One region of the Microbulbifer salipaludis genome, then DNA from elsewhere that is predicted to be linked to it. Evidence: riboswitches for the same ligand, from Rfam matches in the RefSeq annotation. Region 1 holds a riboswitch; the other holds the start of a gene.
The links. A riboswitch is a leader RNA that binds a small molecule or an ion and turns the genes downstream of it on or off. The one in region 1 is predicted to bind thiamine pyrophosphate.
Positions count from the first base shown of each region.

Region 2: it holds a riboswitch for thiamine pyrophosphate, as region 1 does, so the genes downstream of both, thiC (phosphomethylpyrimidine synthase ThiC) here and JF535_RS07715 (TonB-dependent receptor) in region 1, are expected to answer to the same signal.

Region 1 is NZ_JAEKJR010000002.1:487,870-499,062, forward strand. Features, by position in the region: gene JF535_RS07695 (acyltransferase family protein) at 1-17, shown strand, start outside; gene JF535_RS07700 (choline kinase family protein) at 43-948, opposite strand; gene pnuC (nicotinamide riboside transporter PnuC) at 914-1,570, opposite strand; gene JF535_RS07710 (YkoF family thiamine/hydroxymethylpyrimidine-binding protein) at 1,574-1,834, opposite strand; gene JF535_RS07715 (TonB-dependent receptor) at 2,024-4,168, opposite strand; TPP riboswitch at 4,229-4,344, opposite strand; gene JF535_RS07720 (glutamine synthetase family protein) at 4,568-5,956, shown strand; gene JF535_RS07725 (acyltransferase family protein) at 5,961-8,039, opposite strand; gene JF535_RS07730 (6-phosphofructokinase) at 8,275-9,543, opposite strand; gene mpl (UDP-N-acetylmuramate:L-alanyl-gamma-D-glutamyl-meso-diaminopimelate ligase) at 9,912-11,193, shown strand, end outside.
Region 2 is NZ_JAEKJR010000002.1:2,158,422-2,169,614, reverse strand. Features, by position in the region: gene JF535_RS14810 (acetyl-CoA carboxylase carboxyltransferase subunit alpha) at 361-1,317, shown strand; gene JF535_RS14805 (MBL fold metallo-hydrolase) at 1,405-2,766, opposite strand; gene JF535_RS14800 (thymidine phosphorylase family protein) at 2,852-4,414, opposite strand; gene JF535_RS14795 (sulfite exporter TauE/SafE family protein) at 4,689-5,438, shown strand; gene safD (sulfoacetaldehyde dehydrogenase SafD) at 5,460-6,827, shown strand; TPP riboswitch at 7,155-7,253, shown strand; gene thiC (phosphomethylpyrimidine synthase ThiC) at 7,367-9,307, shown strand; gene thiO (glycine oxidase ThiO) at 9,495-10,574, shown strand; gene thiS (sulfur carrier protein ThiS) at 10,574-10,774, shown strand; gene JF535_RS14770 (thiazole synthase) at 10,788-11,193, shown strand, end outside.

The DNA.
Region 1 (11,193 bases):
GCGCGGTGAAGGCGTGAAGTGTGCTGCAGGGGCGGTGAGGGCTCAGTCGTGGCCAGTGTGCGCCGCCCAAGTGGTGAGGCGCTGGCAAAGCGCGGTGATACTCTCTTCCAGCCCAGCCTGGAGGTTTTCACCGGTGGTGCGCGGTATGGCGTACCAGAGAGCGGACAGGTAGCGGTAAGCAATCTGCCAGTGACCCAGCCTTTTAAGGTCGCCTGCGCCAACAGGACGCTGCAGGTAATGCTGAAGCAAGGTGCGCCGCTTTCCCTCTGGCAAGTGGTGCTCTTCAGTAATCACGGCAAGATCGTAGAAGGGGTCACCGGTGCAGGCATACTCCCAGTCGATAACCAGCAGCTGACCACCTCTTGAAAATATCAGGTTTTCTGGCTGCAGGTCGTTGTGGCAAAGCACCGGGGAGCAAATCATGGCTTGTGCGGCGGCAATATGCGGGCGTACTTGATCTTCCAGCTGCCGCAGCCGATGGGTAAAGCTCGAGTTATCCGCAATGGACTCCCAGTAACGGGCTATCTTGGCGTGAATATCCAGCGCGCTGTCAACGATGGGCAAGCGGTGAATCGCGCGGGTGAGTGCCGCCAATTGTGCCAGCGCCGTTGCGTTGCCAGGTCGCGCTTGCTTCCAGGTGTGGCCATCGATGAAACCGGTTACCAGGTAGTTGTGGCCTGGGTCGCAGTAGATCAGGCGCGCGCCCAGCCCGGCATCGCTCGCCTGGCGTAAGGACTGTGCCTCGGTGCGGCGGTCCAGGTCGAGGGCGTTGCTGATAGGGGAATTCCAGCGCAGGACGACGTTTGCGCCATCGGCGTTCAGTAGAAAGCTGCGGTTGGTGAGCCCGCTGGCCATTGGCCGCACCACGGTCGGTTGGGTGGCACTCCAGCGCTGCCAGTCGCTGGGGAGGATGTCAGCGGGCGGCAAGGTCATTGGTAGTGGCCGCAAAACGGTTTCCGGGTGCTTGTTTCCGGTACAGTGCAAACCACTGTATAAAGCCGATAATCACCAGAATCACATACAGCACAAACAGCAGGGCGGTGAGATAGAGTTCGCGGTCAATGTACAGATAGATGGCGGCGCCATCGATGACAATCCAGTAGAGCCAGTTCTCCAGTACCTTGCGGGTCACCATATAGGTGGTCACCACCGCGCCCCAGGTGGTGAATGAATCCAGGTAGGGCAGCACGGCACTGGTGTATTGGTCGAGCAGGTAGCCGAACACCAGGGTAAGCACACCGATGGCGGCGAAGGCGCTCAGGTGCGTGGTGGCCGACCAGCGGTGAATATGCAGTGTTTTGCCGTCGCGTTTTCGATGTCGCCACTGCCACCAGCCATAGATGGCCATCAGCAGATAAAAAACTTGCAGGGCGGACTCCATCAGCAGGCTGACATCCCAGAACAGGAACAGGTAAATCGCGGTGCTGGCGAAGGCGGCGTACCAGCACAGGATGTTTTCCCGCATGGCCAGTAGCAGGTAGGCAAGCGCCAACAGCACTGCCGCCACTTCCCACAGGGTCATGGCCGCGTAGGCGCTGGCGATGGCTTCGCGGATCTCCGGGCTGAGCATGGATCAGAGTCCGATATTGGGGTTCAGGTCGCCGTCGATAAATTTGCACACGAAAATCGCGCGCCCGAACTGCTCCCAGGACTTGCGCATTTCCGCTTTCAGCACATCCATCACCACATCGTAGTCACCGAACACCTGAGTACTCATGGTGTTGGAGATCACCTGTAGCTGCGGCTGTTCGTTCAGGCGCTGGATAAAATCCTTGATGGCCGGAATGTACTCGTCTTTTAGCGGGTACATACTGATTTCTACGGAGAGTTGCATATCAAATCTCTTGAGTTATTGGGGGTGTTCCATTGAACCAGCTCGAGGCTGTACCGCTGCCGGGTATACCTTTGCGAGACACGTCGTGAACCCATCCATGGGGGCTCGGCTGCGGCCATCCAGGCCGCAGACGGTCTCGCAAAGGTATACCCAGCATCGGTACCTTCACAGCAAGTTCAGTTCACTGAATCAAAATGTATAGCTGCCGGAGATGCCTGCCGTGCGCGGCTCACCCAGCTGGTAGTAGGCTTCCGGCGCGTAGCCATTGGCCGGGTTGTTGCCAAACTGGTTGCTGAAATAGAAGCCGCGGGTGTACACCACCTCATCGGTGAGGTTTCTGCCCCACAGGGAGACATGCCAGCGGTCCTCGCGGTAGGTCAGCTTCGCATTGACCAGCTCGTAGGCGGTGGACTTCTCGTTGTGGCTGTTGGAGAAATAGAAGTCGTCCTTGCCCTCCAGTTCGACGCGCGCCGTAAGGTTGCTGCTCAGCGCGTATTCCGCACCGGCAAAGAACTGGTAATTCGGCGCGTGGGCCAGGTCGCGGCCGTCGAGGTTCACCGGCGGAAGCGCTTCACCGTTGGAGTCGTCCCGCGCATCCACATGGGCGGCGGTAACGAAATCATCGAACTCGGCGTTCAGCCAACCGAAGGTGGCGAACAGCTGCAGGGCTTCGGATGCCTGGAACTGGAGCTCGGCTTCGATACCGCTGCTGTATCCACCCGCGGCGTTGGTCAGGTAGTCGTCGAAGGAGAAATCGTCCGGGTTGAAGATGGACTGTTTGGCCTGGACGTCGTTGCGGTCCTGATAAAAGGCCGCGAGCTGCGCCTGCAATCGGTTTTCCAGCCAGTCGCCTTTTATGCCCAGCTCGTAGTTCAGCATGCTTTCGGTGTCGAACAGGTAGGTATCTTCCCCGATGGCAGGGTTGCTCGCGGACGCCGAGATAATCCGCCCGTTCACGCCACCCGCCTTGTAGCCGCGCGACAGGGTGCCGTAGAGCATGGTGTTATCGGTCGCGCTGAATTGCAGGGTGATATTGCCACCCCACAGGCTTTCGTCGTTGCGATTGGCCACCTGCAGATTGTCACTGTAGTCCGCGCGGCGCTGCTCCAGGCGCAGGCCGGTAATCAGTTCAACGCGCGCGCCCAGGGCGGTATTCAACTGGCCGTAAAGCGCGGCATTGTCGGTGTCGAACTGGCTGGTGAAACTGGCGTTGCGTTCGAGCCCTTCTTCTTCGGTGCGTAAATATACCCCGGCCACCCAGTCGGTGCTGTCACCGAACAGGCGGCTCTGGTCGGTGGAGGCCAGTCGCACATCGGCACTCAGGTTGTTGCGCTCACGCTGGTAGTTATCGGTGGAGCTGTATTCCCAGGGGTGGAAGCCCTCATAGGTCCAGTCTTCGTCGTAGCCGTATTCGGTGTCGGAACTGGCGGCGCTCAGTACGGATTTAACGGTGAACAGCGGACTACCGCTCCAGGTTGAGCTGACCGCGCCGGCGAGGGTTTGCTGGCGGTCCCAGCCGGGCTGGTCGGAGAGGGTATTGCGGGAGTTGTCGAAGCTGAAGGCGTCGTAGCCGTTGTCCGCATCCAGGTACAGCAGGGTGAAATCCAGCTGCAGGTCATCGCTGGCCTGATAGCGCAGCTTGCCGCGCGCCACGGTCTCGTCGATGTTGTTGGTGTCTTTGCGGTTCAGGTAACGGTTATGCACGTAGCCGTCGGACTGCTGGTTCTGTAGCGCGAAGCGGTAGCTCAGCTGCTCGGACAACGGGCCGCTGGTGACGGCGGACAGGGTGTGGGAGCCGTAGCGGGCGGCTTCCGCGGAGACTTTTGCATAGTTCTCGGTAGTCGGCGCATGACTGGTCATGGTGACCAGGCCGGCCAGGGCGTTGGCACCGTATACCGTGCCCTGGGGGCCGCGCAGGATTTCTACCTGCTGCATGTCGAGGGTGCTGGCGGCAAGGCCCAAACCGGTAAAGTCGATGCCGTCGACGATCAGGCCCACTGAGGAATTGACCGGGTCGATAAACTGGCTGCGCTCACCGATACCGCGAATCTGTACAAAGCGGCCCCGGGAGGCGCCACTGGAGAAATTCACGTTGGGGGCCAGGTTCAGCAGTTGCTCCAGGTTGGTGGCGCCGCGGGTTTCGATGGCGCTGGCATCCAGCACGCTGACACTGGTGGGGGTGTCGAACTGGCCAGCCGCGCGCAGCTGGCCGGTTACCACCACCTCCTCGAGGGCGGTTTCGGCCAGGGTAGCACTGCTGATCAGCACGATTCCGGCGCTGACAGCCTGGGCGATCGGTTTGATGCGGGATTTGAGGCGGTTATCGATATTCATGGCTCTCTCAGTGATGTCAGTGATGTCGGTGAGAGACCCGGTGTGCGACGTGAAGAGGAGAGCTGGAGGACTACCTATTCCTACGCCGGTATTAGCCGGATCAGGTTCAAGGGTTTGCGGGCCGGGTCGCTTGGAACCGGCAGCATCTCAGGCGTTTGCCACCCCTTAGGTTTTACCGGCGCGATGCTATCAGATATACGTTGGCACAGGAACTGCGGCGGGGCCGCGCGGGTTATCTGGCTGGTGGGCAGAGCCGATTCGTTGTGATGGTTGCAGCGGGCATGACGGTACTGGCTGTGCCAGGTCTTTATCACACAACGATTTTTTTTAACTGGCTGGATTTGCTAGGCGGCAGATTCCTTTACACTGCGGACTCTTATCCAATGTACTGGAGCCTGTATGAGTCAGCCCGATGCAAATTCCTGGCTGGAAACCCTGCCCGAAGCCTTCCTCGCGTACCTGAACGGGCGCCGTCTGGACGAGGTGGAGTGCATAGTCCCGGATCTGAACGGCATGTCCCGCGGCAAGGCGATGCCGCTGAACAAGTTCTCACCGGATGCACCGATCTTCCTGCCCATCTCCATTTTCTACCAGACCATTACCGGTCAGGACGTGGAGATGGCGATTGAAAACCAGTGGGCGGAAAGTGATATGGCGCTGGTCGCGGACATGTCCACCGCCATGGCGGTGCCCTGGGCGAAGACACCGGCGCTGCAGATCATTCACGACCTGCAGGATCTCGACGGCAACCCCATTCCCTGTGCGCCGCGCAATGTGCTGAAGCGGGTAATTGGCATGTACCGGGAGCGCGGCTGGCAGCCGATTGTGGCTCCGGAACTGGAGTTTTACCTGACCCGTCCGAACGTGGACCCCAATGAGCCGATCCAGCCGCCGGTGGGACGCAACGGCCGTTCGGGCACATCGCTGCAGTCGTACTCCATGACTGCTATCGACGAATACGGCCCGGTGATCGACACCATTTACGAATTTGCCGAGGCCGCCGGCCTGCATATCGATTCGGTGATTCAGGAGGACGGTGCCGGGCAGGTGGAATTCAACCTGACCCACGGTGACCCGCTGCTGCTGGCGGATCAGGTGTTCTACTTCAAACGCATCATCCGCGAGGCCGCGCTGAAAAACGGTATGTTCGCCACCTTCATGGCCAAGCCCATGCGCGACCAACCCGGCAGCGCCATGCATATCCACCAGAGCGTGGTGGATATCGAGACCGGTAAAAACGTGTTCTCCGCGGACGACGGCAGTGCGACGGACCTGTTCCGCTATTTTATCGGCGGCACCCAGAAGCATATGCGGGAAGTGATGCCGTTTATCGCCCCGAATGTGAACTCCTATCGACGTTTTGAATCCGAGGCGAACTCCAGTGCGCCCACCAATATCGGCTGGGGTTACGATAACCGCGCCACCGGTCTGCGGGTGCCCAATTCCGGGGCTCAGGATCGCCGCCTGGAAAACCGGGTGGTGGGGGTGGACTCCAACCCGTATCTGGCCATTGCCGCCAGTCTGGTATGCGGCTATCTCGGTATGATCAACGGTGTCGAGCCCAGCGCGCCCGCGACCTCGGAATTGAATGAGGAGCAGGAAGAAAACTTCTATATCCCGCTTACCTTCGACGAAGCGCTGCGTATCTTTGACGATGCCGACGAGGTGCGCCAGGCACTGGGTGAGGACTTCTGCCAGCTGTACGCGGCGGTGAAATACGAGGAGATGCGCCTGTTCCACCGGGAGATTTCTCCCTGGGAGCGGCAGCATCTGTTGTTGAATGTGTAGAGGCTCAGCCCTGCGGAGGGTTGAGCCTGTCCCGCTCTGACAGAAGCACGCGCCCCAGTTCCCTGATCGGCGGTGTCTGCTCGGCTAACGCCGGCAGCAGCTGGCGAGCCGCAAATACTGTCAGGTGGTCATCGTCCCGGTAGAGGAGCTGGTCGTCGATGGCGATTTGGCAGTTGTCGTCGCACATCATTTCTCGCGGGTTCAGGGTATAGGCACCATGGCGTTCAGCCACCAGGTCGATCATCCTGTCGGCCTGCCGGTGCCGTTTTTCCACACGGCTGACTGGGGGCCCCGCGCCGAGAGCGGTTCCGCCAAAGGCGGTTGTGGCCAGAGCCGCCGGAACGGAGTATTCAATTTCAGGGACGCCCTTGATCAGCACCACCTGCCGCCCGGTGGCGCGAATGGTTGCGACCGTTCGGTCGAGTGCGTCAGCAACCATGGCTGCTCTGCGGGTTCCCGTTGCCTGCGTGGCCCAGCTGGGGATGGGGGTAGTCCGGGTGGTGACAGGCTCCAGTTGCATATCGTCACCGCCTTCGGGGCGGGTCCCTTCACTCGCTAATGCCCAGCGCGCGGCCAGCACGACGACGGGGAGGTCTTCCCTTTTCTGCAATAGCGACAGCACCTGATCATTGAATTGGTCACAGCTGTGCGAGCGGGACTTGTCCGGTCGGTACAGCCCGAGTAACGGTGGGCAGCCGGATTTAAGTGCCGCCATACCGATGGATTTCTTTTCTGTGTGCAGGGGCTCAAAGCCTGGAAGCCAGGCCGCAGCATGAGAATCTCCCCACAAGAAAACGCCGTTTTTTTGTGAGCGATCGAGAGGATCCTGGCCGATCGAGCACAGATTTGCCGCGGGAGATTTCTCCATGCACCGCTCCTGACGGTCGATTCCGCTGAACGCCTGCTGGTAGGTGGCAAGATAAGGATCTGGCAAACGGAGTGGAAAGCCGTCGTAGGTCTTGATGGTCGCGCCGATGCCAACGAGTAACAGGGATGAGACCAAGGAGAACCTTACCAGTTGGGGACGGGATACCCTTAGTACCCGGCCACCGCGAAATGGCTGTTCGATATATTTCCAGCTGGCCCAGGCAATAACCAGGGAAAGCGCCACCGCAAACAGCGCAACAGTTGTCGGGAGGTGGGCGCTGCCTTGCAGCAGGCGCAGGCCCACCAGCACCGGCCAGTGCCAAAGATACAGCGAGTAGGAAATCAGTCCGATACCGACGAGCAGGCGGTTGCCGAGCACCCGGGAAACCCGGTTGCCCGGGGCTTCACCGGCCCATATCAGGGCCACAGCACCCAGTACGGGCAATAGCGCCGCAGTTCCGGGGAAGGGAGTTTGTGAGTCGTACAGGACCACGCCGCTGGTGATCATCAGCAGCCCGGCGAGGGCAATAAACTCGGCCGCAGTGCGCTGCTGCAACTTCGGCAGGGCGCCCATGGCAAGCAGGGCGCCGGCACCCAGTTCCCACATCCGTGCAGGCGTGAGGAAGTAGGCCGCTGTGGGCGCGGTCCGGGTTTGCCACACGGCGAAAAGTAGTGAAGCCACGGTCGCGATGGCGACCCCAGTGAGCATGCGGGCTCGAGGGCCCCGGGCCAACAGGCACAGCAGCAGAGGAAAGCCCAGGTAGAACTGCTCCTCGACCGACAGCGACCAGGTGTGCAACAGCGGCTCCCACTCCGCGGCCGTGCCAAAGTAGTCCTCGGTGCTGCGCAAAAACCAGACGTTGGAAAGAAACAGGACGGCCGCGATCATCGAGCGGCCCAAAGCACCAAAGGCATCTGGCGGCATCAGCAGCCAGCCGGCGACCACGCAGGCCAGCATCATCGCAAACAGTGCGGGCAGGATCCGGCGGGCGCGGCGGTCGTAGAAGCGCGCCAGGGAGAATTCACCGCTGGTGATTTCCCGGATCAGGATGCTGGTGATCAGAAATCCGGATATCACGAAAAATACATCGACGCCGATAAAGCCGCCGGAAAAGCCCGGGAGGCCCGCATGGCCAAGTACTACCGGCAATACTGCCAGAGCCCGCAGGCCGTCGATATCCGGGCGGTAACCATTGATTTGCTTGTTGCCTGCCAATTGAATAATGCCCCGCAAATTCACTTCATTCAGGGTAAAACGGTGCGTCTCTGGCGCCCTTTCGGCACAGACGCGGAGGCGCGTAATTCTACCACCTTGCGGTATGGAAATACGTGCGCCGGGTGACGGGAGTGTGAACCTGTGCAGCTCGCCAGGGGAGGGGGAGGAAGAGGGGGAGAAGGAGAGGGAGAAGGCGCCCTGGGCCTGATGGCGGCCCGGGGCGGGAAGTCACACCTTATACGGCGAAGCTGTCACTCAGTTTCTTCTCCACCAGCACTTTCTTCAGGCGCGCGTACTGCGGAATACCGTTTTTGTAAGGCGGGTAGTCTTCGCCCTGAATCAGGGGCTCGAGATAGTTGCGGCCGGCCTCGGTGATGCCAAAGCCGTCTTCGGCAATAAATTCCGCGGGCATGAACTTCTCGACATTGGCCACTTCGGCCAAGGGTGCCTCGCCAATGGTCCAGCTGTAATCCGCGGTGGTGGTGCCGTTGCGTTCGATGGTGGGCATGATCGCATTCTTGCCGGCAACCGCCGCTTCCACCGCGGCCTTGCCCACGGCGTAGGCCTGCTCCACGTCGGTGGCAGACGCAATGTGGCGCGCGGCCCGCTGCAGGTAGTCGGCCAGGGCCCAGTGGTATTTGAAGCCCAGCTCGTCCTTCACCATTTTCGCCAGGGTGGGCGCGACACCGCCCAGCTGCTTGTGGCCAAAAGCATCCACACTGCCGGCGTCGGCGAGGAAGGTGCCATCGGCGTACTGGGCGCCTTCAGAGGCGACGATCACGCAATAGCCCTTGTCGGCAACGGTCTGCTGTACCTTGGCCAGAAACTTTTCTTTGTCGAAGGCCACTTCCGGCAGCAGGATGATGTGCGGGGCATCGCCTTCCTGTTCCTGGGCCAGGGCGCCGGCGGCGGCAATCCAGCCCGCGTGGCGACCCATCACTTCCACGATGAATACCTTGGTCGAGGTGGCGCACATGGAGGCCACATCGAGGGCGGCTTCCTTGGTGGAAACGGCCACATACTTGGCCACGGAGCCAAAGCCCGGGCTGTTGTCGGTAAACGGCAGGTCGTTGTCCACCGTCTTCGGGATATGAATGGCCTGGATCGGGTAGCCCAGCTTTTCCGACAGCTGGGAGATCTTGAGGCAGGTGTCGGCAGAGTCGCCGCCACCGTTATAGAAGAAGTAGCCGATGTCGTGGGCCTTGAAGACCTCGATCAGGCGCTCGTACTCGGCGCGGTTCTGCTCCAGGCTCTTCAGCTTGTAGCGGCAGGAACCGAAGGCACCGGACGGGGTGTGGCGCAGGGCGGCGATGGTCTCGGTGGATTCCTGGCTGACATCGATCAGCTCTTCCTTGAGGGCACCCACAATACCGTTGAGGCCGGCGTACACCTTGCCAATCTTGTCGCCGTGCTGGCGGGCAGTCTCGATGACTCCGCAGGCGGAGGCGTTGATAACGGCGGTAACGCCGCCGGATTGCGCGTAAAAGGCATTCTTCTTCGACATGTCTATCCTATGGCTTCTCGTCTAAAGTCACCCTCGGCGTGGGGGTGGTGCAGGCGGGTGGCTCTTGACGGCTACCTCACGCGGCGCGAAGTCTAATGTATTCCCATGGCAATTGCATGGAATTGCGGGCCTTCGACACGTACTGTGGCGAAGTGCCGTGATAAGCTTGCGCGGCGCCGGTATTTCAGGCGCTGCGGGCGATCCCTGCCGTTGACAGGGAAGCAAGCAAAAACCGCGCCGAGCCACAGGGTTTGTCGAAAATTTGCCCGCCGTTGGAGAATGATTGCGTGAACAGCCGGTCCGCTGAGAGGCCGGTGCGGGTGGTGGTAATCGCGCGTATTGGTAGTGAACAGAGTGAACAAATTGGCATGCATATTCATATTCTAGGCATCTGCGGCACTTTCATGGGCAGCCTGGCGCAGCTGGCGGTGGCCGAGGGACACAAGGTCACGGGCTCTGATGCCAATGTGTATCCGCCCATGAGCACGCAGCTGGAGCGCGCCGGGATTGCCCTGACCGAGGGCTATGATCCCGCGCAGCTGGATCCGGCACCCGACCTGGTGATTATTGGCAATGCCCTGTCGCGGGGAAACCCTGCGGTAGAGGCCGTTCTGGAGAGGGGCTTGGCGTACACCTCCGGTGCGCAGTGGCTGTGTGATCATTTCCTGGGAGGGCGCTGGGTACTCGCGGTTGCCGGTACCCACGGCAAGACCACCACCGCCAGCATGCTGGCCTGGGTGCTGGACTATGCGGGCATGGACCCGGGGTTCCTGATTGGTGGCGTGCCGCAAAATTTTGATGTGTCGGCGCGCCTGGGCAGCACGCCTTTTTTTGTGGTTGAAGCCGACGAGTACGACACCGCCTTTTTTGACAAGCGCTCCAAGTTTGTCCATTACCGTCCACGCACGCTGGTGATCAACAATCTGGAGTTTGATCACGCGGACATTTTTGAAGATCTGGCCGCGATCCAGAAGCAGTTCCATCACCTGGTGCGTACGGTGCCCGGCAGCGGCCTGGTGATCGCTGCTCAGGAAGATAGCGTGACCCAGGTGCTGGAGCAGGGTTGCTGGAGCGAAGTGCAGCGTTTTGACGTGGCCCAGGGCGAGCGCCCGTGCATGGGAGACTGGTGTGCGGTGAATGTGGCCGCGGACGGCAGTCGCTTCGATGTGCAGCTGCAGGGCAGCACCGTGGGCACCGTGGAGTGGGATCAGACCGGTCTGCACAGCGTCAAGAACGGCCTTGCGGTGATGGCGGCTGCCCGTCATGTCGGGGTCGAGCCGGCGGTGGCCGCCGAGGCACTAGGGAAGTTTGGCGGTGTGAAGCGGCGCATGGAGTGCCTGGGGGAGGTTGAGGGCATACGCCTCTACGATGACTTTGCCCATCATCCCACCGCTATTGAAACCACGCTCAATGGGCTGCGCGCCAAGGTCGGTGGCGATCGAGTCATCGCATTGATTGAACCGCGATCCAACACCATGCGTATGGGGCATCATCAGAATCAGTTGGCGCGCGCCTGCGCGGGGGCAGATCTTGTGCTGTGGTACCAGCCAGAGGGTATGGACTGGTCACTGGACGAAGTGGTCCACCACTCTACGGTGCCGGCGAAGGTTCTCCACAGCATCGACGCTGCGGTAGAATCCGTGCTCGACC
Region 2 (11,193 bases), 1.7 Mb from region 1:
ACCATTTGGTGGCGGTGGCGCTACCGGGTGCGGTCTTGCGAGACACGCCGTGTACCCATCCCTGGGGGCTCTGCACCGCCATCCATGGCGGTGAAGGTCTCGCAAGACCGCACCCGGTATCGCCACCTTCGCCCGTGGTTGTGTTAAATGAACATGATTCGAGGGCACCTCATTCTCGATGCAGGCTTTGATTGCGCTCGAAACACAGCTAAGTGAACCCATGCACTCGACTGGATGGTCCTATCCCGGTAAGCTAGCCGCCATTTTCAGTAGACGAGGCCTGTTTGCGACTGTTCGGGGTGGTTTAGTCGCATTTTCCAACATTTGGCAGGCCCACAGAATTATCAAGGCGCGAATTAAATGAACTTCAGTTTTCTCGAGTTTGAACAGCCAATTGCGGAACTGGAAAGCAAGATCAAGGAACTGCAGCATGTAGGGGACGACAACGACCTCAACATCGCTGAAGAGATCACCCGCCTGCGGGAAAAGAGCGAGAAGCTCACCGAGTCCCTGTATTCCGACCTCTCTCCGTGGCAGATCGTGCAGGTGGCCCGCCACCCGCAGCGCCCTTATGCGAAGGACTACATCGAGCGTATTTTCACCGATTGGGACGAGCTGCATGGCGACCGTCACTTTGGTGATGACCAGGCGATCATTGCCGGTATCGGTCGTCTTGAGGGCCGTCCGGTGGCGGTGATCGGTGAGGAGAAGGGCCGCACGGTCAACGAGAAGGTGAAACGCAATTTTGGTATGCCGAAGCCGGAAGGTTACCGCAAGGCGCAGCGCATCATGGAGATGGCGGAGCGTTTCAAAATGCCGGTGCTGACGCTGATTGACACTCCGGGGGCCTATCCGGGTATCGACAGTGAGGAGCGCGGTATCTCTGAGGCCATCGCCAAGAACCTGGCGGTGATGTCGCGCCTGCGCACGCCGATTATCTGCACCGTGATTGGTGAAGGTTCCTCCGGTGGCGCGCTGGCGATTGGTGTGGGCGACCAGCTGAACATGCTGCAGTACTCCACCTACTTTGTGATTTCCCCGGAAGGTTGCGCCAATATCATCTGGAAAACCGTGGAGAAGGCGCCGCTGGCGGCCGAGGCCATGGGGGTGACGTCCAGTGTGCTGGAAGAGCTGGGTATTGTGGACGAGACGCTGCCAGAGCCGCTGGGCGGCGCGCACCGCGATCCGGACCTGATGGCCGCGCGTCTGCGCGATCGCCTGTCTGAGCAGCTGGACAAGCTGACTGCGGTTCCGATCGATGAACTGCTGGAGAAGCGTTATCAGCGCTTGATGAGCTACGGTAACGTCACCGGCTAATTTCCTCAGCGAGCGTTACTCGAAAACGGCGTCAACTTCGGTTGCCGCCGTTTTTTTTGCGCTTGCTTCTGCTCCCGTCAATCTTGGTTACAGGCGCAGAATGTCCCGGTAGCCGGCAACCCGTACCTGGAAGGGGGTGTTGTCCTGCAGGTAGAGACGCTGGCAATCGGCCGCGTCCGGCTCGCCGTGCACCAGTTGAATCTGGGTGCCTGCCTCCAGTGCAGACTGCAACAGCCACTCGCCCAGCTCCACATAGTCCGCGTGGGCGGATAGCCCTTCCAGCATTTCGATCTGCGCCTTGCAGGGTATGTACTCCCCGTGAATCTTTACGTTGCGTGAACCGGCCAGCAGGCGGGCACCGCGGGTGCCGCCAGCCTGGTAGCCGGCGAATAACACGGTGGTTCTATGGTCAGGTAGCAAGCGCTTCATGTGGTGCAGTATGCGGCCGCCGCTGGCCATGCCGCTGCCGGCGATGATGATGTGGGGATACTGGATGTTCTCCAGAGCCTTGGACTGATCCACGCTGCGGGTGTAGCGGATGCCGCTGCACATGAAGGTACAGTTTGCGGCACTGAGGCGGTGCTGGTCCGGGTAGCGGGCATAGATTTCCGAGGCGTCGATGGCCATGGGGCTGTCGAGGAAAATGGGGACTTTGGGAATCCGCTGTTCTCGCATCAGGTTCAGCAGTAGGAATTGCAGGGTTTGCGCCCGTCCCACGGCAAAACTCGGAATCAGTAACACCCCGCCGCGGCCGAGGGTGTTGTTGACGACCTCGGCCAGTTGTTGCGCGTGGTCAATCTGCGGGTGACGCCGGTCCCCATAGGTGGATTCCAGCAGCAGGAGGTCCAGAGCGGGCAGAGGCCGCGGCGAGTGCATGATGAGATCGTGCGGGCGGCCCACATCACCGGAAAATCCTACCCGCTTGCCATCCGCTTCGAGAATGACACTGCCCGCGCCCAGAATGTGCCCCGCCGGCTGGATATGCAGGGTGGCGCTGCCAATTCGAATTTTTTCGTCGAAGGCCACTGGCTGGAACAGCTCGAGGCACCGCTCTGCGGTATCACCGTTGTACAGGGGCACGGGGTGGGCGTGCTTGCCGAGTTTGTGGCGCTGGTAGAAGCGGGCGTCTTCTTCCTGGATGTGCCCGGCATCCGGCAGAAGAATCGAGCAGAGATCGCGGGTGGCATGGTGGCAGTAGACCGGGCCGCGATATCCCTGCTGGTAGAGCCGCGGAATATAACCGGAGTGGTCCAGGTGGGCGTGGGTGAGGACGATCCCCTTGAGGTGGCGGTAGTCGAACAGGGGCGCTTCCCAGTTGCGTTCGCGCAACCATTTGTAGCCCTGGAACATACCGCAATCCACCAGAAACTGCGTTTTACCCTCATCCACACTGATCAGAAATTTTGAGCCGGTAACCGTGCCGGTGCCGCCAAGGAACGTGATATTCATCGGTAGGATTTTCTCCATTGGCCAGTGTTGCTGCGCGTACGTTGCGATAGGCGCTTCTCAAAGGTAATCCGCTTGCGGCGCTTTCCTATCGATTACTGTCCCTGTCGCCATCTCGGTTGCCCTCGGTTATCGCCGGGGTGTTTGCGGGCGCAACGTCAAACAGGTCCCGGTTTTGATGGTAGTACTCCCGCGCGTAGGCCAGCTCCCCCGGCGTCTGTGCCAGCAGGGTTGCCAGTGCCTGACCCGCGCGGATGCTGTCCCCCACCTTGACCTGCAGGCGCAGTCCGGCTTCCGGGGACGAGGGTGCGCCGGCAACCTTGGCCAGGTGTGCCAGGCGCCGGTTGTCCATGCCGCGCAGGTGTCCATCCCATGTGCTGCGCAGTTCGATATGGTGGCTGGCGGTTGGGATTTCGCGGAGGCCGCCCTGGGCTTCGCAGATATTCAGGAACTGCTGCAGAGCCTCGCCGGATTCCAGCAAGTCCCGGGCATTTCGGTACGCCTGCGCGTCACTGGTTTCATCGGCCATACATAACAGTTGTGCCGCAAGAAACAGCGCGCGCTCCTTCAGGTCGGCCGGGGCGTGTTGCTCGTTGTGCAACACACTCAGCACATCGCGCGCCTCCTCGGCGGGGCCGATGCCCCAGCCAACCGCCTGGCTGCCATCGGTTTGTACACAGCGAACCTCTACCCCGAGGTTGCCGGCCACTGCGTGAAACAGGGATTCGAGATCTGCCGCCTGTTGCGGGGTGCGTAATTTCGCGGTGGGACCCACGGGCATGTCAATCAGGATGTGGGTGGAACCGGCGGCCATTTTCTTGGAAAGCACCGAGGCCACCAGCTGTCCCTCACTGTCCAGGTCCAGGGCGCGCTCGATGCGAATCAAAAGGTCATCGGTTGGGCTCAGCCCGACTTCGCCCCCAGCGGCGAGGCAGGCCCCGGTACGGGTGATCACATTGCGCAATTGTGCCAGCGGCAGGTCGACGTTGGTGAGGACCTCCATGGTGTCGGCGGTGCCCGCCGGTGAGGTGATGGCGCGCGAGGAGGTTTTGGGAATGACCAGGCCGGCAGCACTGACGATGGCCACCACAATCGGCGTCGTGCGGTTACCAGGCAGGCCGCCGATGCAGTGCTTGTCGAACACACGTGTGTACTCGGGCCAGTGCAGTCGGTTGCCGTTGTTGATCATGGCGGTGGTCAGCGCAGTGGTTTCGGCGGCATCGAGGCGTCCGCCGGCGCAGGCGGTCAGGAAACTGGCGACTTCGATATCCGAATAGCGGCGTTGGCCGATGTCACCGATGATGCTGCTGATTTCCAGGGTATTGAGCCGGTGACCATAGATTTTCTTGCGCAGGGCGCTCAGTGAGGGCACCGGTGGGGCGTGGTGAACATGAACCACCGAATGTTCATCCAGCCCGAGGAATTCCCAGGCGCTGTCGGAAAAACCGATATAGCCCTGGGGCAGAATCGTTTCACTCACCGTGTTGAGCGTCGCAATCAGTGTGCGCTGGCCGGCGCTGATTTGCAGTCGGGTGTTTGCCGTGTAGCCCTCGGCACGGCAAATAGCGCAGTCCTTGCGCATGAAGACAATGGGTTCCTCATGGGTGTCGATTCCCATGCGGTAGGCAGTGAGTGGCAGCGCCCGGGTCATAGTGTGATCCCTGATCTCCCAAGGGTGCGCCCGGGCGGACAGTCCCGGCGGAAATATAGTGTAGGTGTTTCCACCGGACACGGGTGGGGCGGGGCACTATGCGGTGCGGCGGCGCAGGCGGTGTCCGGCGGGATCGGCGCAGCGCACGCCCGATGTCCCCAAATGACCAGCACAGGGCCCGTGACTACTGGGTTTGTGCCTATCCCCGACGGTATTCTGCTCACCCCCGAGCGATCGGCTTCACCGATAACTGAATAACAAGCAGAGGTCTACCTTGGCGGAACTGGGTGACATATCCGGCCTTACGCTGGGGCTTTTACTGGCCGTGTGTGTGGTCAGTGCGTTTATCTCTGCGGTCACCGGTGGCGCCGGTGGCATCCTGATGTTCGCCGCGTTGAACGTTGCCATTCCACTGCGCCTACTGGTGCCCATTCACGGCGCTGTGCAGCTGATGAGCAACCTGGCACGCATCGTTTACGTCCGTGACCATATCCGCTGGGATATGTGCATCCCGTTTTTTTTCGGTTGCACGATCGGCGCCGGGTTGATGACGTTGGGGCTGGCGAGTCTCAGCTGGCAGCAGCTACCCATGGCGCTGCTGGCCATACTGGTGTTCTACACGGTATTCAAACCGAAAAAGCTGCCGGAGATTCGCCTGCAGCCACGCAATTTTTTCTGGGTGGGTATCGGCACCGGGACGCTGGGCATCCTGGCCGGTGCGGTAGACCCACTACTTGCGGCATTTTTCGTACGCAAGGACATGACACCCAAAGAAATCGTTGCCAATAAATCCGTCATGCAGGCGTGGTGTCATGCCCTTAAAGTCCCCGCCTTTATTTTCCTCGGATTTGCGTTTTCAGATCATCTGGGGCTGATTGTATTACTCACCGTTGCCGCGGTGATCGGTACCCGCATCGGCATCATCCTCCTGAACCGGATCAGCAGCGAAGTATTTTTCAACCTGATGCGCGCAGCACTTCTCGTGGCTGGGATACGCATTGTCTATCAATTATTTGCACCGTAGGCACTTAGGTAATTACCCAACATGGCAGATTATCAGATTATCAACCCATATAGCGGTGAGCCGATCGAAGCGTATGAGTTCCATACCCGGGAGCAGGTGGCCGAAGCCATCGAAGCGCTGGTAGCCGCCCGAAAAACCCAACAGGCAACACCAGCGTTTGAGCGCTCCAATATTCTGCTGAAACTGGCCCAGTTACTGCTGGAAAACAAAGAAGATTTGGCGCAGCTGGTTATGCAGGAAACCAGCAAAACCATCAACGACAGCCGCGTGGAAATCGATCGCGCCTACAACACGGCTCTGGCCAGTGCCATGGAAGCACGCAGTATCAACGGCGAAGCTCTGGATTCCGACGCCTACCCGCCCATGCGCGAGAAAATTGGCGTCGTACTGTGGAAGCCCCTGGGTACCGTCCTGTGCATTACTCCGTTTAACTTTCCCATCAATATTGCGCTGCACAAGATCGGCCCGGCATTTGCCGCCGGTAATACCATCCTGTTCAAACCGGGCCCCCAGAACAAACGCTCCGCAGAACGGCTGGTTGCGCTGTGCTATGCCGCAGGCATGGATCGATCGGTCCTGAAAATGCTGATTCCGGATATCGACGCCACCCGCTACGCCGTGTCCCATCCGGAAATTCAGGCCATCAATTTTACCGGTGGCACTGCCGCGGCCAATGCCATTGCCGCGGATGCCGGCTACAAAAAAATGCTGTTCGAGCTGGGCGGTAACGACCCGCTCATCGTCATGCCCGACGCCGACCTGGACGCCGCCGTGAACGCCACCATCAACCAGCGCTTTGCCACCGCCGGCCAGCGCTGTACCGCGGCCAAGCGCCTGTTTGTACACACTGCCGTATTCGACGCCTTCGCCGAAAAACTCGTGGCCGCTACCGCCAGACTCAAAGTCGGCAACCCGGCGGAAGAGGACACCTTTATCGGTCCACTGATCCACACCGCCGCCGCCGACGAAGTGGAAGCGCGTATCTCTGCTGCAGTAAACGCTGGTGCGAAGGTGCTGTTCGGTCACAAACGTGAAGGCAACATTCTCTGGCCCACCATTCTAGATAACGTCGCCGACGACGCGGAACTGGTCGCGGAAGAAACCTTTGGCCCGGTGGTGCCTCTGCGCAAATTTGACGACGAAGCAGAGCTGATTCCCCTGATCAACAACTCGCCCTTTGGCCTGCAGGCGGGCGTATTCACCCAGAACCTTGCCCTCGCCAAACGCCTCTACAATCAGTTGGATGTAGGCCTGCTCGCCGTCAACGACGGCCCCGGCTTTCGTGCGGAACATTTCCCGTTCGGCGGCGTAAAAGAAAGCGGTGTCGGAAGGGAAGGGGTGCGCTACGCCATTCGTGAAATGAGCTACCAGAAAACGCTCGTGATCTAGTCAATTTCCACGAAGTAATTGGCTTGAAGCAAAGGCCGGGCGCTGGGTAGTAGCTTTCAGGAGCGTCGGCGACATGGACGTCGCCGACGCAGCGTTTAGGGGTGAGGCAAGCGTTTGCGAAGCACCGCTTCGCGCGCAGCCGAACGACACCAATCTATGATTGGTGGCCGGTCCCGCTTAGCGGGGGTTCACAGCGGTCCTGAAACCGTTCACCCGGTGCCTGGCCGCCACCGTAAGACCTACGAAGTCTTCGCTACCACAGAACCAGGCTAACGCCAAAATATCCCAGAGACTTGTCCCGCCGGTCACATTGCTACTATACTCCGCCCCAACTTGTCGGAGTGCCTTCGGGCTGAGATCGCTGTTGCGAGATCCGTTGAACCTGATCGGGGTAACCCCCGCGTAGGGAACAAGATCTGAAATCGCTATTTTTCGTACGTTTATTTTTTGCGTCCGAAACCCGCTCTCCCCACCTGTACCCCGGCAATCCACTCACGGATACCATCCAAGGAACGTCCGCAACGACGTAAGGGGTCAGCATGTCTCAAATCGCCGAACCGAAGAATATCGAGAGCAACGCCGATAAAAAAAGCCGCGCTGCACAGAAGAAAAGCGCCAAAGAATTCCTCGATAATCTAACCGCTCAGCAATTCCCCAACTCCCGTAAAGTCTATCTGCAAGGCGAACATTCCGGCGTAAAAGTCGGTGTGCGTGAAATCTGCCTCGGCCAGAGCCTCGTTGGCGGCGATGAACAAAATCCCGTGTTCGAACCGAACGCACCCCTGCCGGTATATGACACCGCAGGGCCTTACTCTGACCCGGAGTACACACCCGATATTCGCAACGGTCTGCCCAAACTGCGCCAGCAATGGATCGAAGCCCGTGGCGATACCGACGTTCTCGACACCCGTCAGGCCGCTTACAGCCAGAAACGCATGGCCGATCAGGGCCTCGACCATATCCGCTTTGACAACCTGCCCGCGCCCCGCAAAGCCAAGCCCGGAAAAAATGTTACGCAGATGCACTACGCCCGTCAGGGCATCATCACCCCGGAGATGGAATTTATCGCCATCCGCGAAAACATGGGGCGTGGCAATCTTGCCGCACAACTGAGCGAAGCAGATTATAAAAACGCCCGTACCGGCATTTATATTCCACCGCAAATTACCCCGGAATTCGTCCGCCGGGAAGTGGCCGAAGGCCGCGCCATCATTCCCGCGAACATCAACCACACCGAACTGGAGCCGATGATCATCGGCCGCAACTTCCTGTGCAAAGTGAACGCCAACATCGGCAACTCCGCGGTCACATCTTCCATCGAAGAAGAAGTAGAGAAACTGGTGTGGTCCATCAAATGGGGCGGCGACACCGTCATGGACCTTTCCACTGGCCAGAACATCCACGAAACCCGCGAGTGGATTCTGCGCAACAGCCCCGTCCCCATTGGCACCGTGCCCATTTACCAGGCCCTGGAAAAAGTTGACGGCGTTGCCGAAGACCTCAACTGGGATGTCTTCCGCGATACCCTGATCGAGCAGGCAGAGCAGGGCGTTGATTACTTTACTATCCACGCCGGCGTACTCCTGCGCTACGTACCGCTTACCGCCAAGCGCGTTACCGGCATCGTCTCCCGCGGTGGCTCCATCATGGCCAAGTGGTGCCTCGCACACCACAAGGAAAACTTCCTCTACACCCACTTCGAGGATATTTGTGAAATCCTAAAAGCCTACGACGTCAGCTTCTCATTGGGCGACGGCCTGCGCCCCGGCTGTATCGCCGATGCCAACGACGAAGCCCAGTTCGGCGAACTGCGCACCCTCGGTGAACTCACCGAAATCGCCTGGAAACACGACGTACAGACCATGATCGAAGGCCCCGGCCATGTGCCCATGCACAAAATCCGGGAGAACATGGACGAGCAACTGGAACACTGCCACGGCGCCCCCTTCTATACCCTCGGCCCCCTGACCACCGACATCGCCCCCGGCTACGACCACATCACCTCCGGCATCGGCGCCGCCATGATCGGCAGCATGGGTTGTGCCATGCTCTGCTACGTCACACCCAAAGAACACCTCGGCCTGCCCAACAAAGAAGACGTAAAAGAAGGCCTCATGGCCTACAAAATCGCCGCCCACGCCGCCGACGTCGCCAAAGGGCATCCAAGGGCGCAGATGCGGGACAACGCCCTCTCCAAGGCCCGCTTTGAATTCCGCTGGGAAGACCAGTTCAATCTCGGTCTCGACCCCGAACGCGCGCGCATATATCACGACGAAACCCTGCCCAAAGAATCCGGCAAGATCGCCCACTTCTGCTCCATGTGCGGCCCGAAATTCTGCTCAATGAAAATTACCCAAGACGTCCGCGACTATTCCAAAAAGCTAGAGGCAGCAAAACCGGGAACCGAGGCGAGTAAAGGAATGGAAGAAATGTCCATCAAGTTCAAAGAACTAGGCGCAGAGATTTATCACAAGGGTTAACCTCGAAGTAAATAAAAACTGCATAGTTTGACGAGCAGGTAGTGATACGGGTAATTGTTTGCCAGACCTTCCGCGAGAGGGACCTCGCGGAAGAGCCCCCATGGATGGGTTCACGGTGTGTCTGGCAAACAATTACCCGTAGCACTGCCGCCCAGGTCCTCCCAAATACGTACCCCGGAACCTTAAAGTGGCAGAGCGGAAACTAAATATCGCACTAGCGGGAGCCGGCCTGATGGGCCGCCTTCTAGCCTGGCGTATGTCTGAAAAAGGCCAGCAAGTATCCCTGTTCGAATCCGGTAGCCTGGAAAAACCGGCGGGCGCCTGCCATACCGCCGCCGGCATGATCTCCCCGCTGTCCGAACTGTTCCACTGCCCACTCCCCATCTACCAACTGGGCATGCAAAGCCTGCAATACTGGCCCGACTGGGTAAGCCAGCTGGAACAAACGACCGGCAGCAAAGTCGATTATCGCCAGAAAGGCAGCATCCTCATCGCCCACCCGCAGGACCGCAGCGAACTCCTGCAATTCCAACAGGAACTCGACGCAAAGCTAGGCTCAGAAAACCGCGAGCAACTGCAATGGCTGGACAATAACTCCCTGCGAAACCTGGAACCCGAACTCGAACATTTTGATCGCGGCCTGTTCCTCGCCAGCGAAGCCGACATCGACAACCGCAAGCTTCTCCCCGCACTGTTGCAAGCACTCAGGCAAAACCATATACGGCTGCACGAAAACACCCCGGCAGAGTGCGCCCCCGGAACAGTACACAGCGTGCGTGGCACAGAGTCGTTTGATCTCGTTATCGACACCCGCGGCCTCGGCGCCAAGAAACAGATCAGTGGACTGCGCGGTGTCCGCGGCGAAGTCATGGTGGTAGAAACCCCCGAAGTGCAACTCAACCGCCCCGTGCGCCTGTTGCACCCCCGGTACCAACTTTACGCCGTACCCAGAGCCAACAACCAGACCGTCATTGGCGCCACTGAAATTGAAAGCGAAGATATGAGCCCGATCTCGCTCCGCTCCACCATGGAACTCTCCAGTGCACTGTACTCAATCCATCCCGCTTTCGCCGAAGCGCGCGTCATTGAAACCCGCGTCAACTGCCGTCCCGCCACCATGGACAACCTTCCTGTGGTGGAAAGCCAACCCGGACTGATGCGCATTAACGGCCTGTTTCGCCACGGCTATCTACTGGCATCGGCGTTAGTGGCCCAGGCTGAAATCGAAGTTTCCCGATCAACCCAAACGACACAACAGGTGACCTGATGCGATTACTGGTCAACGGCGAAGAAACCCATATTGAGAGTGAAAAATCACTGTCGGAATTGCTGCAACAGCTCGGCTGCCGCGGCGAAACCTTCGCCGTGGCGCTAAACGGTGATTTCGTCCCGCGCGGGAATTACCCGCAGACTTTGCTGAGTGCCGGTGACCGCCTGGATATCGTCGCACCGATGGTTGGAGGCTGAGCGGAGAGAGCACATGAACGATAAATTGAAACTCTACGGCAAAGAATTCGACAGTCGCCTGCTGGTCGGCACCGCACTCTATCCCTCACCGGCGATCATGCGTGCGTCCGTCGCGGCCTCCGGTGCGGAAATCATCACCCTGTCCCTGCGTCGCCAGAGTCCCGCACAGCAGCAGGGGAAAATGATCTGGGATTATATTCAGGAGTCCGGTTGCCAGCTGCTGCCCAATACCGCAGGTTGCAAAACCCCGAAAGAGGTCATCGCACTGGCGGAAATGAGCCGGGAAATTTTTCGCACCGACTGGCTCAAGCTGGAAGTGATCGGTGACGACTACAACTTGCAGCCCGACCCCTACGGTCTGGTGGAATCCGCGCGGGAATTGGTCGAGCGCGGCTTCAAGGTTTTGCCTTACTGCACCG